One region of the Clostridium sp. Marseille-P299 genome, then DNA from elsewhere that is predicted to be linked to it. Evidence: predicted binding sites of a transcription regulator. Region 1 holds the regulator's gene; the other holds the start of a gene.
What was found. Region 1 encodes LexA, which represses DNA repair genes until DNA is damaged. Its sites were predicted from a motif close to CNAACANNTGTTNG; they were not measured.
Positions count from the first base shown of each region.

Region 2: the regulator LexA is predicted to act here: its motif matches at 3,385-3,398, upstream of recA (recombinase RecA).

Region 1 is NZ_FJVE01000007.1:2,084,349-2,092,472, forward strand. It holds gene BN4220_RS17020 (hypothetical protein) at 1-283, opposite strand, end outside; gene BN4220_RS17025 (LysM peptidoglycan-binding domain-containing protein) at 490-846, opposite strand; gene BN4220_RS17030 (kinase to dihydroxyacetone kinase) at 1,077-1,328, shown strand; gene BN4220_RS17035 (winged helix-turn-helix transcriptional regulator) at 1,563-1,913, opposite strand; gene BN4220_RS17040 (TIGR04076 family protein) at 2,020-2,358, shown strand; gene lexA (transcriptional repressor LexA) at 2,567-3,181, shown strand; gene rsfS (ribosome silencing factor) at 3,307-3,663, opposite strand; gene yqeK (bis(5'-nucleosyl)-tetraphosphatase (symmetrical) YqeK) at 3,663-4,259, opposite strand; gene nadD (nicotinate-nucleotide adenylyltransferase) at 4,305-4,907, opposite strand; gene yhbY (ribosome assembly RNA-binding protein YhbY) at 4,928-5,227, opposite strand; gene obgE (GTPase ObgE) at 5,338-6,627, opposite strand; gene rpmA (50S ribosomal protein L27) at 6,688-6,975, opposite strand; gene BN4220_RS17080 (ribosomal-processing cysteine protease Prp) at 7,029-7,349, opposite strand; gene rplU (50S ribosomal protein L21) at 7,370-7,678, opposite strand; gene BN4220_RS17090 ((2Fe-2S)-binding protein) at 7,846-8,124, opposite strand, start outside.
Region 2 is NZ_FJVE01000007.1:1,573,670-1,581,793, forward strand. It holds gene ftsY (signal recognition particle-docking protein FtsY) at 330-1,253, shown strand; gene ilvA (threonine ammonia-lyase) at 1,348-2,568, shown strand; gene BN4220_RS14750 ((2Fe-2S)-binding protein) at 2,888-3,067, opposite strand; gene recA (recombinase RecA) at 3,420-4,493, shown strand; gene BN4220_RS14760 (regulatory protein RecX) at 4,508-5,149, shown strand; gene BN4220_RS14765 (acyl-CoA carboxylase subunit beta) at 5,327-6,760, shown strand; gene BN4220_RS14770 (OadG family protein) at 6,775-7,179, shown strand; gene BN4220_RS14775 (biotin/lipoyl-containing protein) at 7,205-7,645, shown strand; gene BN4220_RS14780 (oxaloacetate decarboxylase subunit alpha) at 7,683-8,124, shown strand, end outside.

The DNA.
Region 1 (8,124 bases):
TTTCTTTATCGATATATTCAAATAAGATTGCATTATCTTCAGGATACTTTTCCTTTAATAATCGAAGGTCATAATCCCAAATAACTTGATATTCATTTAAGCCCTTTTCTTTCGCACCAGATTTATCAATCATTTCTTGCAATTTTTTTAATGTGGTATCTGTTTCTTGTTGCTCTAAGTTTCTTTCAATCAAACGATTTATCGTAAATGTTGTCTCTGTTAAGATAAATAATATAAACAACAAGATTAGAATTTTTCCATATTTTTTTAAAGTTTTAAGCATTCTTTGAGTCTCTCCTTATCGTATAATAAGATTATTATACCTTAAATTGCAGGATTTGAACACTTATATTTTTATAAAATATATTGTTTCTATTATTATATAAATTTTATATATTATAACATTTTTCACACAACTTCATTAGTATCTTTATAAATTTGATTAAACATAGAATTTAATATGATGATAGATAAATACATCTTCCTCTTTTAATTAACATCATAATAATAAGGAACAATAATGTATTTTCCTGCATGAATTTCTTCGGTATACAATCTATTACTTTTCTTAATCTCTTCTATGTAAACTGGTATACTTTCATACTCTTCTGTATAATATTTAGTTGCAATACTCCATAAAGTATCGCCTGGTTCTATTAATATTGATGTAACCGTTTTTTTTCTTACACCTGATTTTTGAGCAAAAACATTATGTGACATTACAGATGATAATAACAAAACGAGTGAAACAATAAGTACAAAGCCAAATACCTTTCGATTAAAAATCACCTCTAGTGATGTTATCGTTTTATCCATTGTATTATTTCTTTGATTTACCTGAACCATAATAGTACCTCCTTTGTTATCGAACATACATTCCCGAACATATGTTTTCTAAATTATATCGAACATTCATTCGATTGTCAATATATATTTTTGTTAATAGGAAAATTGAGGTAGTAAAATAAATACTTTCAAATTTGTTAAACACTGGTATAATAGAATTGTTGTTACATACAGAAAATCATCATATATTACGTAACTACAGTAATAAACTAAATATAAGGAGAGGAATTATGCTTGAATTTAAATTTGATACTCAATTATTAATCGAAGGTCATGATCTTTCGGAAGATAAAATCAATGAATATATTACACAAAATTTTGAAGGCGATTGTTTACTTGTCGTTGGAGATGAAGATTTGATAAAAATACATTTTCATACCAATTCCCCATGGAAGGTATTGGAGTACTGCTCCACTCTAGGCGATATCTACGATATTGTTGTAGAAAACATGGAGCGTCAAGAAAATGGATTACAAGGCTAAGAAGTATTACTTATACTTTTTATACGAATGATATCAGCCTTATGTAATATCGAACATAAAATCAAGAAATTACGATTACACAAGAAAAACCCCTTTCGTTAGATTTTGTCTAACAAGAGGGGTTCACTTTATCCTTAAAGAACATTTTGGTTTTTTATATAGTAGTCTATTGTCTTTTATTAATATATGTTAAACTATGCGTTGAATCTATGTTTTAATCTATGTTTTAATCTCTTATTTTGTAGAATCTCCCATCTTGTTTGCCTCTCCCCACTGGCACATAGATTCCATAATTGGATATAAAGATAATCCCTTTGGTGATAAGGAGTATTCAACCTTAGGTGGGATTTGAGGATATTCTTTTCTTATTATGATTCCGTCATCTTCCAATTCTTTTAATTGTACACTTAAAGTTTTATAGGATATCGTGCCTATTAATCGTTGTAATTCATTAAATCGAACTGGTTGAACTTCAATTAACCAATATAATATAACCATTTTCCATTTCCCACCGATTACAGATAGAGTATAGCCAAATGGTGTGTCATCTAGCTTTTTTATAGATTTAAATTCCTTCATACTCATATTTACACTTCCCTTCTCGTAAGTATGTGACAAAAAAGTGCGTACTTTTTTTTGTAATTCAACTTATTGTACAATAAAAGCATAACATCGTAAAGGAGAATAGATTATGAAAAAGTGTAAAATTGAAGTACTTAAAACAACCTTTGACAAAGAATTAGCTGAAGAATATGGGTGCAAAGGCTTAGGTAAATGTCCTATGCATAAGGTAGGCGATGTCTTCTACGGAGATTACGCAAAACCGGAAGGATTATGTGACGAAGCGTGGAAAGCTATGTACCAATATGTATTCGCTCTTTCCCATGGCAGTGATATCTTTTATTATGGAGACTGGATTGATAAACCAGGTGTGGCGATTTGTAGTTGTAACGACGGTCTTAGACCCGTTATCTTTAAAATAACAGCAACGGATGAAACTTCTGAAATAAACTATACGCCGGTAAACTAATATTTTACTAATTCATTTCATTTATTGTACCTTTGCATTTGAATAGACACTATTAAAACATACTGGCATTCTATGAATTATTTTTATATATCTTCTATTAAAATCTACATAAAACAAGATAAATAATTTACTATAAATACCGAACATTAGTTTTGCATTTTTCCTGACGGTATGATATAATATATAAAATCGAACGGAGGTACGATAAATGAGTTATGGTAAGATAAGTTCCAAACAAAAAGAAATACTTGAATATTTAAAAGCTCAAATTATAAATAGAGGATACCCACCTGCTGTAAGAGAGATTTGTGAAGCAGTTCATTTAAAATCAACATCATCAGTTCACTCTCATTTAGAAACACTTGAGAAGAATGGTTACATAAGACGTGATCCATCCAAACCAAGAGCAATTGAAATTGTCGATGATAATTTTAATATCTCACGTCGAGAAGTTGTTAATGTACCACTTGTAGGTACCGTTACTGCTGGTCAACCTATCTTAGCAGTTGAAAACATTGATGGGTACTTTCCTATTCCAACCGAATATATGCCAAACGAGGAAACCTTTATGTTACGTGTAAAGGGTGATAGTATGATCAATGCAGGTATCTTTAATGGCGATAAGATACTTGTACAAAAGCAAACTTATGCTAACAATGGTGACTTTGTAGTTGCATTATTAGATGATTCTGTAACGGTAAAAACATTTTATAAAGAAGGGGATCATTATCGTTTACAACCAGAGAATGATTTTATGGACCCAATCATCGTTACTGAAGTTCAAATATTAGGTAAAGTTATAGGTTTATTTCGTATGTTTTAAACCTTTTAAACGAAAAGCTGCCATACATATAGATTCTTATTCTGTAATCTACACGTATGGCAGCTTTTATCTTAAACTATAGGAACTAAACTCATATAGTTTTTTCTATTGCACATTCTACTCTATTATTTCTTTAAATCTTCTAAGGATACAGTATTACCGTCTCTCCAGATTCTTTCTAAATCATAGAATAAACGATCTTCCTTAGAAAAGATGTGAACAACTACATCGCCGTAGTCCATTAAAACCCATCCAGAAGAATGAACACCTTCAATTCTCTTTGGTTCAAAACCTTTTCTTCCAAGTGCTTCTTCTACTGCGTCTACCATGGCAGTTACTTGAGAAGAACTATTACCATTGGCAATAATAAAATAATCAGCAATAACTGAGATATTTCCAATTTCAATTACTCTAATATCTTCAGATTTTTTATCTTCAAGCGCATTATATGCTAATAATGCCATTTCTTTTGATTGATTCATTATAGATTCAACTCCTTTTTATAATATTCATATGTTGTCACTGTTAATTGATCAATTTCCCTTTGTGTACTCGATAAATATCGCAAGGTATTGTCAAGTGCATAAAAAACCGCTAAATCTAGCTGTTTAAATGCGGTTTCTCTAATAATAGCAAGGCTAGGAGTTGTTGGTTGATTTCTTCGCATCTCAATATAGTCTGCTAAAAATACGATTTTTTCAAGTGTTGACATATTAGGCCTTCCAGTCGTATGATTGGATATTGCAGCTAAAATGTCAGAATCCGTAATTCCATATTTATGCTCTGCATAATAAGCACCTAACTTACTATGAAGTAAAAATGTATTTCTCTCTTCCACTTCAGAAACTGGAAGATTCGCTTCTCTACATTCTCTTATAGCCTCTTCACCAGTAGTATATTTTGCGATATCGTGTAACAAACCTGCAGCCATAGCTTTACTTGTATCTTCACCATAGCACATAGCAAGTGCTACCGCTAAATATGCCACACTTAAAGTATGATAATAACGTTTCTTTGGAATTTCACTTGAAACACTTTCTTGAATTTCATCCAGTGCACTTATACTAAGTAAGCTCATAATATAACTCCCTTAATTGGTTTGGCTCGATTCTTGAAACGTTAACTATTTATATAAATTATTTTCTTTAATATAGGATATTACTTTTTCTGGTAGAAAATACTTCACTGAATTGCCTTTTTTCAAATGATTACGAATCATTTTCGAAGAAATATCAAAGGTAGGTACTTTTAAAAACTGTATATTAGATTGATATTTTTCATTCAGTTCATCTATTTTAATTAACATTTCATCCTCTGTTTTTTCGCCTCTTCCAGCAGCTAAAATCTCCGCTAGAGAGAGAACTACTTCTGGCCGATTCCAATGTTCTAATTGAAACAAAGAATCCCCACCGATAATAAAGTAAAACATGACATCCGGGTATTCTTTTGTTAATTGAAGTAAGGTATCTGCAGTATACGTATTTCCTTCTCGTTCAAATTCCACGGTTGAAAAAGAAAAATGGGGATTATCTTCAATCGCTAATTGAATCATATTTTTTCTATGCTCATTGGACACAATTTCTCGCAAAGACTTATAAGCAGGCTGATTGGATGGCAAAAATATAATTTCGTCCAAATCATACTGCTCATAAGCGCTCTCTGCTAAAATCAAATGGGCATAATGTATCGGATTAAATGTTCCGCCCATGATACCAACTTTTTTCATAAGACCTCCGTACCACTTTATTATGCTTTTGGAAGTTCAATCTTTTTCTTATCTTTTGATTCACGATATAAAACTATTTTCTTACCAATTACTTGTACTACAGTAGATTTTGTTCTCTCTGATAATACACTTGCAATCTCACGAGGATCATCAAGACAATTTTTCAATACTGATATTTTAATCAATTCTCTTGCTTCTAATGCATCACTAATCCCATTGGTAAGTTCTGGCGAAACACTTGATTTTCCAACTTGAAAAATTGGATCAATGTTCATTGCCAAACCTTTTAAATATGCTCTTTGCTTGCTTGTTAATGTCATATTTCCTCCATGTTGCCGCTTATCGACATCTTAATAATTGAAGAAGTATATAAAGATATTACTAGGATTATAATGTTCTATAACCCTTAGCGTTTATCCTTTTCTTCTCTTTATTTATAATAATCAAACTCTAAACCATACATTCGAACGGTATCGCCTTCCTGAATGCCTAGAGCCTCTAATTCATCAAGAATTCCATTGTCCTTAAGGAAACGTTGGAAGAATTCAAATCCTTTTTCAGAATCTATATTTGTATAACCTAACATACGTTCAATTCTAGGGCCTTCCACTACATAAACGTTTTCAGCCTCATCAAATGTTACGCTATATGGTTCCTCACTTTGAGTTAAGTTTTCTGGGAAGTATTCACGTTCAAATACTATTGGTTTTTCTTCAATACCTTTTAGCATTTCATTCACATGATAAAGTAACTCTTTTACTCCTTTACCACTAACAGCAGAAATTGGAAATACCTGAATTCCTTCAGATTCAAACGCATCCTTAATTCTTTGGATTGCTTCTTCCTCTTCTTCACCAAATAACACATCTATTTTATTTGCGGCAATTACCTGTGGTTTTTGCAACAATTCTTCATTATAGGATACTAATTCATTATTTATCTTTTTAATATCATCCACTGGATCACGACCTTCTGTACCAGCAGCATCTACAAGATGGATGATAACTTTTGTTCTTTCAATATGCTTTAAGAATTCATGTCCAAGGCCAATCCCTTCGGATGCACCCTCAATTAATCCAGGAATATCTGCAATTACAAATCCTTCCGTATCGTTTAAATCTACAACACCAAGATTTGGATTTAAAGTTGTGAAATGATAATTTGCAATCTTTGGCTTTGCATTTGTAACACGAGATAAAAATGTTGATTTACCTACATTAGGGAAACCAACTAATCCAACATCAGCAATCACCTTTAACTCTAAAGTCACGTTTAATTCTTGAGGTTTTTGACCTGGTTGCGCATATTTTGGAACCTGCATTGTAGCTGTAGCATAATGCTGATTACCTTTTCCGCCTCTTCCACCACGTAAAATAACTTCACGACGGTTTCCATGAGACATATCGGCAATTACTTTGCCGCTTTCTGTTTCTTTAATTACAGTACCTTCTGGTACTTTTAAAACTAAATCTTCACCGTCTTTGCCAGAACAGCGTTGTTTGCCGCCATTCTCACCGTCCATAGCAGAAAACTTTCTTTTAAAACGAAAATCTACGAGTGTATTTAATCCTTCGTCCACCTCAAATATGATATCTCCGCCTTTTCCACCGTCACCGCCGTCCGGTCCACCAGCAGGAACGTATGGCTCTCTTCGAAAGCTGACATGTCCATCGCCACCTTTGCCTGAGCGGATATAGATATTAGCACTATCTGCAAACATAAAATCACCTGTTCTTTCTAAAAAAGGGGCTGTTAAATAACAGCCCCTCGCTAAACTTAATTATTTTGCTTCTACTGGGTAAACACTAGCTTGCTTCTTGTCTCTACCTTTTCTTTCGAACTTAAGTACTCCGTCTACTAAAGCAAATAATGTATCATCACCACCACGTCCAACGTTAACGCCTGGGTGAATCTTTGTACCACGTTGTCTGTAAAGGATGTTTCCAGCTAAAACGAACTGACCATCAGCTCTCTTAGCACCAAGTCTCTTGGATTCGGAATCTCTACCGTTCTTAGTAGAACCAACACCCTTTTTATGAGCGAATAATTGAAGGTTCATCTTAAACATGACCTACACCTCCTTTATATACTAGGCTTAAGAATTGAAAATTAAGTTCAATCCTATGAAATAATCTGAATATATTCCTGTCCGTACTCTTCCATAATTCCTTGGAGTCCAAGGACTAAAGAATTCAATAACAATTCTGATACTGAACTTAGAGTAGAGACAATTTTGAATTCAACCGTTCCGCTTTCTTCTTCCACGTTATATTCATAAGTATCCGATGAAAATGTATCAATGGAATTCATGGCATTAATTACAAGAGCTGATGCAGCTGCACATACGATATCCTGACCATATTCAGCATATCCCGCATGTCCACTACATGAAAATCCGTAAATTCTGCCTTCATCATTATTATAAATTGATACTTTAACCATATCAACCTCACATTGGCTGATTAAGCATTGATTTTTTCAATCTTAACCTTGGTATAAGCCTGTCTGTGACCATTCTTCTTATGATATCCAGACTTTCTCTTGTATCTGTAGACAATAACTTTTTTGTTCTTGCCTTCTTCAACTACTGTTGCAGAAACACTAGCACCAGCTACTGTAGGATTTCCTACTACTAACTGACCATTGTTTACAACAAGTACTTCATCAAAAGAAACAGTTGCACCAGCTTCTACACCAAGCTTTTCTACTTTAATGATATCGCCTTCGGCTACTTTGTACTGTTTACCACCTGTTGCTATAATCGCGTACATATGGCACCTCCCATTATCATTACTCGCCAACTTTGGTGCCTGTTCAAAGAACAGAACTTTAAAACCTCGTTGTGCGGCACACTATGATATATTATCACAGTATGTATAAATTGTCAATTATATTTTTATATTAAAAACCAAAGATTTTTCAATTTTTGATTTTTTTCTTATCTACCAAGTTCAATTACATTTTGAATCAATGCTTTACATCTACCACATTGACTACCTGCACCAGTAAGTTCAACTACTTTTTCTACAGTATCTGCTCCATTGTTCACTGCATCAATTACAGTTTGCATGGATACATTTTTACATCCGCATAATGTAGATTGAATGTACTCAAGATTCTCTTTACATCCTTCACAGGTAGTACAAACTCCTGTCTTTTCTGCTATTTCTTCTATTGTACGTGCACCCTCACACATTGCTTTACGAATTGTGCTATA
Region 2 (8,124 bases), 510 kb from region 1:
TATATCTATATCCTAAGGTTTTTGATGCTACTAGTATATAAGGTGGAAATAGATTATTTTTTAGTAAAGTTTTGGAATTTACATCTTTATTTTTTAAGAAAATGAAGATAATAAGGATGTAACGGTTGACATATGGGTTTTAAAAGACTATGATATAGTAACATGCTAAAGTGGCGATGGAAAACCATATGTATTTTTCGATGATATCGATAGCTTTATCGAAAGAATAACAACATTGGCAAAGTAGTGAATAACAAGCCTTTTAGAAAGATTATTCGTTAAAGTGCCTTTGTTGTTGAAATATATTGATAGACACATGGAGGTTTAATATGGGTGAGAAAAAAGGTTTTTTTAGTCGTTTAGCATCAGGTTTAACGAAAACAAGAGATAGTATTGTATCAGGAATTGAGTCAATTTTTACTGGTGCTTCTAATATTGACGATGATTTTTACGAAGAATTAGAAGAAATCCTAATTATGGCCGATTTAGGTATAAATGCTACAACTTCAATTATCGAAAATTTAAAGGCAAAAGTAAAAGAAAATAAAATTAAAGAGCCAAGCGAATGCCGTGAACTTTTAAAAGCTAGTATGAAAGAGCAGATGAGTTTAACGGAAGATGCGTATGATTTTGAAGATAAAAAATCAGTTGTTTTATTGATCGGTGTAAATGGTGTAGGTAAAACAACATCCGTTGGTAAGTTAGCAGGTCAATTAAAAGATGATGGTAAAAAAGTCATGGTTGCAGCAGCAGATACGTTCCGTGCAGCAGCAATTGAACAGTTAACTGAATGGGCAAATCGTGCTAAAGTTGATATTATTGCTCAAAAAGAGGGAGCTGATCCAGCAGCAGTTATTTACGATGCTGTAAATGCTGCAAAATCCCGTAATATAGATATTTTACTATGCGATACTGCAGGACGTCTTCACAATAAGAAGAATCTTATGGATGAGCTTAGAAAGATTGACCGTGTAATTGAAAGAGAATATCCAGAAGCTTACCGTGAAACATTGGTAGTACTTGATGGAACAACAGGTCAAAATGCCCTAGCTCAGGCAAAGCAGTTTAATGAAGTAGCTAAAATCGATGGTATCGTTTTAACTAAACTTGATGGTACTGCAAAAGGTGGTATTGCTATAGCAATTCAATCTGAGCTCAAGATTCCAGTGAAATATATTGGAGTTGGAGAACATATTGATGATTTACAAAAATTTAATCCAAATGACTTTATAGATGCATTATTCAACGTATAAAGCCTTCTGTTGATTCGAGAGGCAGTTGTTAGCTACCTGTGGAAGAGATGGAAAGGATTATTTTCTAAAACTTTTACGTAAGGAGACTAGTAACATGATGACATTGGAAAAATTTGAAGAAGCAAGTGAAGCAGTCATAAAAGTAACCAATCGTACTAAATTAATATACAGTGATTACTTTTCTGATATAACTGGGAATAAGGTTTACTTAAAACCTGAAAATATGCAATTTACAGGTGCATATAAGGTGAGAGGTGCTTATTATAAAATTAGTACTTTAACCCAAGAGGAACGAGATAAGGGTCTGATTACAGCATCTGCTGGAAATCATGCACAAGGTGTTGCCTATGCTGCAAAGATGTATAATGCAAAGGCGATCATTGTTATGCCAACAACAACTCCTCTTATCAAAGTAAATCGTACGAAAAGCTACGGTGCTGAAGTTGTTTTATATGGAAATGTCTATGATGAAGCTTGTCAGTATGCAATGGATTTAGCAAAAGAAAAAGGATATACCTTTATACACCCGTTTAATGATGAGGTCGTTGCTACTGGACAAGGAACGATTGCAATGGAAATTATTAAAGAACTTCCAACGGTAGACATCATTCTTGCTCCAGTTGGTGGAGGCGGTTTATTAGCTGGTGTATCCACATTAGCTAAATTGCTAAATCCTAATATTAAAGTAATTGGAGTTGAGCCAAAAGGCGCTAATTGCATGCAAGAATCAATCAAAAAAGGACATGTGCTTACCTTACCAAATATTGATACAATTGCAGATGGTACAGCCGTTAAGACACCAGGAGACTTGATCTTTCCATACATTCAAAAAAATGTAGATGATATTATTACGGTTGATGATAGAGAATTAATCGTAAACTTTTTAGATATGATGGAAAATCATAAAATGGTTGTAGAAAATTCTGGTCTATTAACAGTAGCAGCATTAAAGCATTTAAATTGCAAAGGAAAGAAAGTAGTTTCAATCCTAAGTGGTGGTAATATGGATGTTATTACAATGTCCTCTGTTGTTCAACATGGTTTGATTGAACGTGGTAGAGTATTTACTGTATCGGTTCAATTACCTGATAAACCGGGTGAATTGGTTAATGTTGCAAGTGTGATTGCAAAAGAAAAAGGAAATGTAATCCGTCTAGAGCATAATCAGTTTGTAAGTATAAACCGTAACACTGCTGTAGAATTAATAATAACTATGGAAGCCTTTGGACATGAGCATAAAAATGCGATTGTAAAAGCATTAAAAGATAAAGGCTATTGTCCAAAAGTCGTACAGCCAAAAAATACATATATCTAAGATAAACTATATCTAAGAAATTTATATCTAAGATAACTTATATGTAAGATAATATATATGTAAGATAATTTATATGTAAACCATGGTACTTCTTAAGGTAAAAGGTTTCATATGTTTTAATAATAATAATTAAGGCTATTGGCGATAAGTGAACCTCTTTCATTAGATTTCTGTCTAATCAAAGGGGTTTACTTTTTTGCTGGTGGTTTTTAGTTTGTTAAAATACAAGCTAAAGTTCGTTGTCCTGCGAAACGAAAAAAGCAGCTGTAAAATAATTTACAACTGCCATTTCATAAGTTCTGAACTTGGTTCAATATTTTTACTTCTTCAATATGTCATTTAAAAGAGTTTCTAAATCGCCAATACAAGCTCCGCACAATGTTCCAGCTTGTGTAGCTTCTTCCACTTCCTCAAGACTAGTTGCTCCATTGCTTATAGCGTCTTTAATATCCTTTACAGTTAAATCAAAACATGTGCAGATAATATCATCATCGTTCATAAAAATACCTGTTCCTTTCCTATTCTAAGTTAAATCTTATTGGTTTCATATTATTTGAAAATAATAAAATGGTTGCACAAAGATTGCTTCCAATTCAATATTAGTTTATACAAAATATTCTAATTCATACATGCTTGTGCTTTTTAACAAAAAATAGCCAAAAAAATTGCTTTTATGACATGTGGACATGCGTACCGTTACTTGTTATACTAGATATTAAGAGAGAAATAGATTAAGAGAGTTCCACAAATGCATATAAAGTACGTCAGATAAGTATTGACAAAGAATACAGAATAAGATAAGATGTAATTAAAAATAGAACATTTGTTTGGAATATAGAAGGAGACGAATAATGGCTAACGAAGAGAAGATTAAAGCATTGGAATCTGCATTAGCGCAGATTGAAAAACAGTATGGAAAAGGTTCCGTAATGAAACTTGGAGATACAAGTTCTCATATGAACATAGAGACAGTTCCAACTGGCTCCATAAGCCTTGATATTGCTTTAGGACTTGGAGGAGTACCAAAAGGACGTATTATAGAAGTATATGGTCCAGAATCCAGTGGTAAGACAACAGTTGCATTACATATGGTGGCTGAAGTTCAAAAACGTGGTGGAATTGCTGGATTTATCGATGCAGAGCATGCTCTTGATCCTGTATATGCGAAGAATATTGGAGTTGATATTGACAACTTATATATTTCACAGCCAGATAACGGGGAACAAGCACTTGAGATTACAGAAACTATGGTTCGTTCAGGTGCCGTAGATATCGTTATTGTTGACTCCGTAGCAGCATTAGTTCCTAGAGCTGAAATTGATGGTGATATGGGTGATTCTCATGTTGGTTTACAAGCTAGATTAATGTCACAAGCTTTACGTAAATTAACAGCAGTTATTAGCAAATCAAACTGTATCGTTATCTTTATTAACCAGTTACGTGAAAAAGTTGGTGTTATGTTTGGTAACCCAGAAACTACAACAGGTGGTCGTGCACTTAAGTTCTATTCTTCTATTCGACTTGATGTTAGAAGAATTGAATCTTTAAAGCTTGGCGGTGAAATTGTTGGTAATAGAACACGTATTAAGGTAGTAAAGAATAAGATTGCTCCACCTTTTAAGGAAGCAGAATTTGATATTATGTTTGGTAAAGGAATTTCAAGAGAAGGGGATATCCTTGATTTAGCAGCAAATGAAGGCATTGTAGTAAAGAGTGGTGCTTGGTATGCATACAACGATGCTAAGATTGGTCAAGGACGTGAGAATGCTAAAGTATTCTTAAAAGAAAATCCTATGATTCTTGAAGAAATCGAAGGAAAAGTTCGAGAATTTTATAATCTTTCAGACGGACATAAAGAAAAAGTAAATGAAAAAGCAAACGATAAAGCAAACGATAAAGCAAAAGCAGAGGTAAAGGCTGAGTAGTGTAGCAAAAAATTATGATTATAACGAAATTAGAAACAGCAGGAAAGCAAAAAACTAATGTTTATATCGACGAAGCCTATGCTTTTTGGCTGTATAATAAAGAAGTGGATTTATTTGGTCTTAAGGAATACGATACGATATTACCTGAGAAATTACAGGATATTGTAGACAATACGGTATTTTATCGGGCTAAATTAAAAGCGCTACAATTGTTACAACATATGGATCGGACGGAAAAGGAACTAAAAGATCGTTTAATAAAGGAAGCATATCCCCTGGATATTGTTGATAAAACAATGGATTACGTAAGAAGTTTCCATTATATTGATGATGTAAGATATGCAGTTTCTTATATACGATTAAAGCGTATGACAAAGAGTAAGAAACAAATAAGTATGGGACTTTATGCAAAAGGCATTTACGAAGATACAATCGAGCAGGCATATGAAGAGTTAAAAGAATCGGAAGGTAACATGGAAGACTGTGAAGATGCTGAGATTGTAGCAATACGTAAAATTGTTAGTAAAAAATGTAGCGATTTAAGTACCATAACAAAAGAGGAAAAATTAAAAATTTCTGCATCTTTGTATCGAAAAGGTTTCTCTAGTGAGAATATTCGTAAGGTGTTTTCTATGGAGGAATTTGATTCTTATTAATAACTCTCTTGGTTAATATGAATAGTGCTATAAAATATATCAATTGCGGTATATTTTATAGCATTTTTTTTATTAAAATATGGGTATATATTGCATATTTGACCAAAAGATACTATAATTATAATTGGAAAAAAATTGGTTTTCACATATTTTTATAGAAATAATGGAGGGCTTAAAATGGGTAATACTGCACATTTGTCAGCTAAGGAACGAATTACTACTTTGTTAGACAATAATAGTTTTGTTGAAGTCGGTGCTATGGTTACAAAAAGAAATACTGACTTTAATTTGCAACAAAAGGAAGTACCTTCGGATGGCGTTATTACTGGATATGGCATTATTGATGGTAATCCTGTTTATGTATATGCTCAAGACGTTGCAGCGATGAATGGAACAATTGGTGAAATGCACGCGAAAAAAATTGCACATTTATATGATCTAGCTCTTAAAGTCGGAACGCCTATTATTGGTCTTATTGACTGTGCAGGATTAAGATTGCAAGAAGCAACAGATGCACTTGCAGGATTTGGTGAAGTATACTTAAAACAAGTATTAGCGTCTGGTGTAATTCCACAAATAACTGCTGTATTTGGCACCTGCGGTGGTGGTTCAGCAGTATCAGCCTCTTTAAGTGATTTTGTATTTATGGAAGAGAAGAATGCAAGATTATTTGTCAATGCTCCTAATACTATTCTAGGAAATAATCAAGATAGATGTGATACGGCGTCTGCTTCTCATATGGCTGAGGCAGGTGTAGTTGATTTTACTTATGAAGATGAAATTAGTGTACTTAATAATATTAGAAATTTGGTTACTATTTTACCTTCAAACAATGAAGACGATGCTTCTTATGGGGAATGTTTAGATGATTTGAATCGTTTATTGCCATCCTTAGAAGAAAAACTTGGAGATGCAACATTAGCTCTTAAAGATATTTCAGATCAAGGCTTTTTTATGGAAGTAAAGCAAGCATATGCGAAAGAAATGGTAACTGGTTTTATTCGTCTAAATGGCATGACGATAGGGGCAATAGCCAATCGTAGTGAAATTTTAGATGGAGAAGGAAAAGAGATTGCTAGATTTGATGGCACATTAACAAGTGCAGGATGTTATAAAGCTGAGAAGTTTGTTAAAATCTGTGATGCTTATAATATACCGATATTAACACTTACCAATGTGACTGGCTATAGTGCAACAATGAAGGATGAAGCATCGATTGCAGTTGCAGCTGCAAAATTAACTTACGCATTTGCCAATGCAACGGTTCCTAAGGTGAATTTAATTACGAAAAAAGCGTACGGAAGTGCGTATATAACAATGAATTCAAAGCATATTGGAGCAGATATGGTTTTTGCGTTAGAACATGCTGAAATTGGTACAATGAATGCAGAGTTAGCAGCACAGATTATATATCCAGAGAATACTGTAAATCATCATGAAAAAGCTGCAGAATATAAAGCATTACAACAGGACGTGACATCAGCAGCTAAGCGTGGTTATGTGGATGCGATTATTTCCAGTGAATCTGCTAGGCAACACATTGTATATGCATTTGAAATGTTGTTTTCAAAGAGGGAAATTAGGCCAAGCAAAAAGCATGGTACAGTATAGAATGAGGTGAGACAATGAGTATGAACCAAATCATTTTGTTAACAACGAAAGTGGCAACTAGCTCAGATAACAATATAAAAAACACATTGTTAAATATTGCAATCGGTGTAGGAGTTGTTTGCATCGCATTTATTTTCCTCTGCGGAGTTGTATCAATTATTCGTTATCTAACAAAAGCAAATAGAGCATTAAGTGGGGCTGAAAACATACCAGAATTAATTTCAGCCAGCCATGAGGATAAGATAGAAATAGAAAATGTAAGTGAAGAAATAAACTTAGCAGATAATTTAGAATTAGTTGCTGTTATAACAGCTGCAATAGAAGCATATGAAGAGGCAAATGGAAATACTATTTCAACCAATGGATTATATGTTAGATCAATTCGTAAAGTAAATAAAACTAGATGGCAAAATGCATAGTTAAAATTTTAGGAGGAATCAATCGATGAAGAATTATACGATTACTGTAAATGGAAATGTTTATGAAGTTAGCGTTGAAGAAGGTTTCACTGGTGCAGCAAAAACAACACAAACGCCAATGCAATCACCAAGTCAAGTATCACCTGCTCAAAGGGTAGCACCGGCTCCAACAAAAGCACCAGTAGTAGCACCAGCGCAATCATCAGCTCCAACATCGGCACCAGCGCAAACTCAAACTTCTGGTGCACAAGGTTCCATTAAGGTAAATGCTCCAATGCCAGGTAAGATTTTAGGCATTAAAGTAAATGTTGGTCAAGCTGTAAAACGTGGTGATGTTATTGTTATTCTTGAAGCAATGAAAATGGAAAACGAAATTGTTGCTTCTACCGATGGAATAGTAGCTAGTATAGATGTAGCAGTAGGAGCGAATGTTGAGTCTGGCGAGGTATTAGCTACATTAAACTAAAGGAACGGATGTGTTTTGACAGTAAGGAGGAAGAATAATGGCAGGGCATGCTAAAAAACCGGTAAAGATTACCGAAACTATATTACGTGATGCGCATCAGTCATTAATTGCTACCCGAATGACTACGCAGCAGATGTTACCAATTATTGAGACGATGGATCAAGTTGGATATCATGCGGTAGAATGTTGGGGTGGTGCTACATTTGATGCATCCTTAAGATTCTTAAAAGAGGATCCATGGGAACGACTTCGTATCTTACGCAACGGATTTAAGAACACAAAATTACAGATGTTATTACGTGGACAAAATCTTTTAGGCTATCGTCATTATGCAGATGATGTTGTAGAATATTTTGTTCAAAAGTCAATTGCAAATGGAATTGATATTATACGTATCTTTGATGCGCTGAACGATTTACGAAATGTCAAATGTGCAGTTGACGCTACAAAGAAAGAAAAAGGTCATGCACAAATTGCAA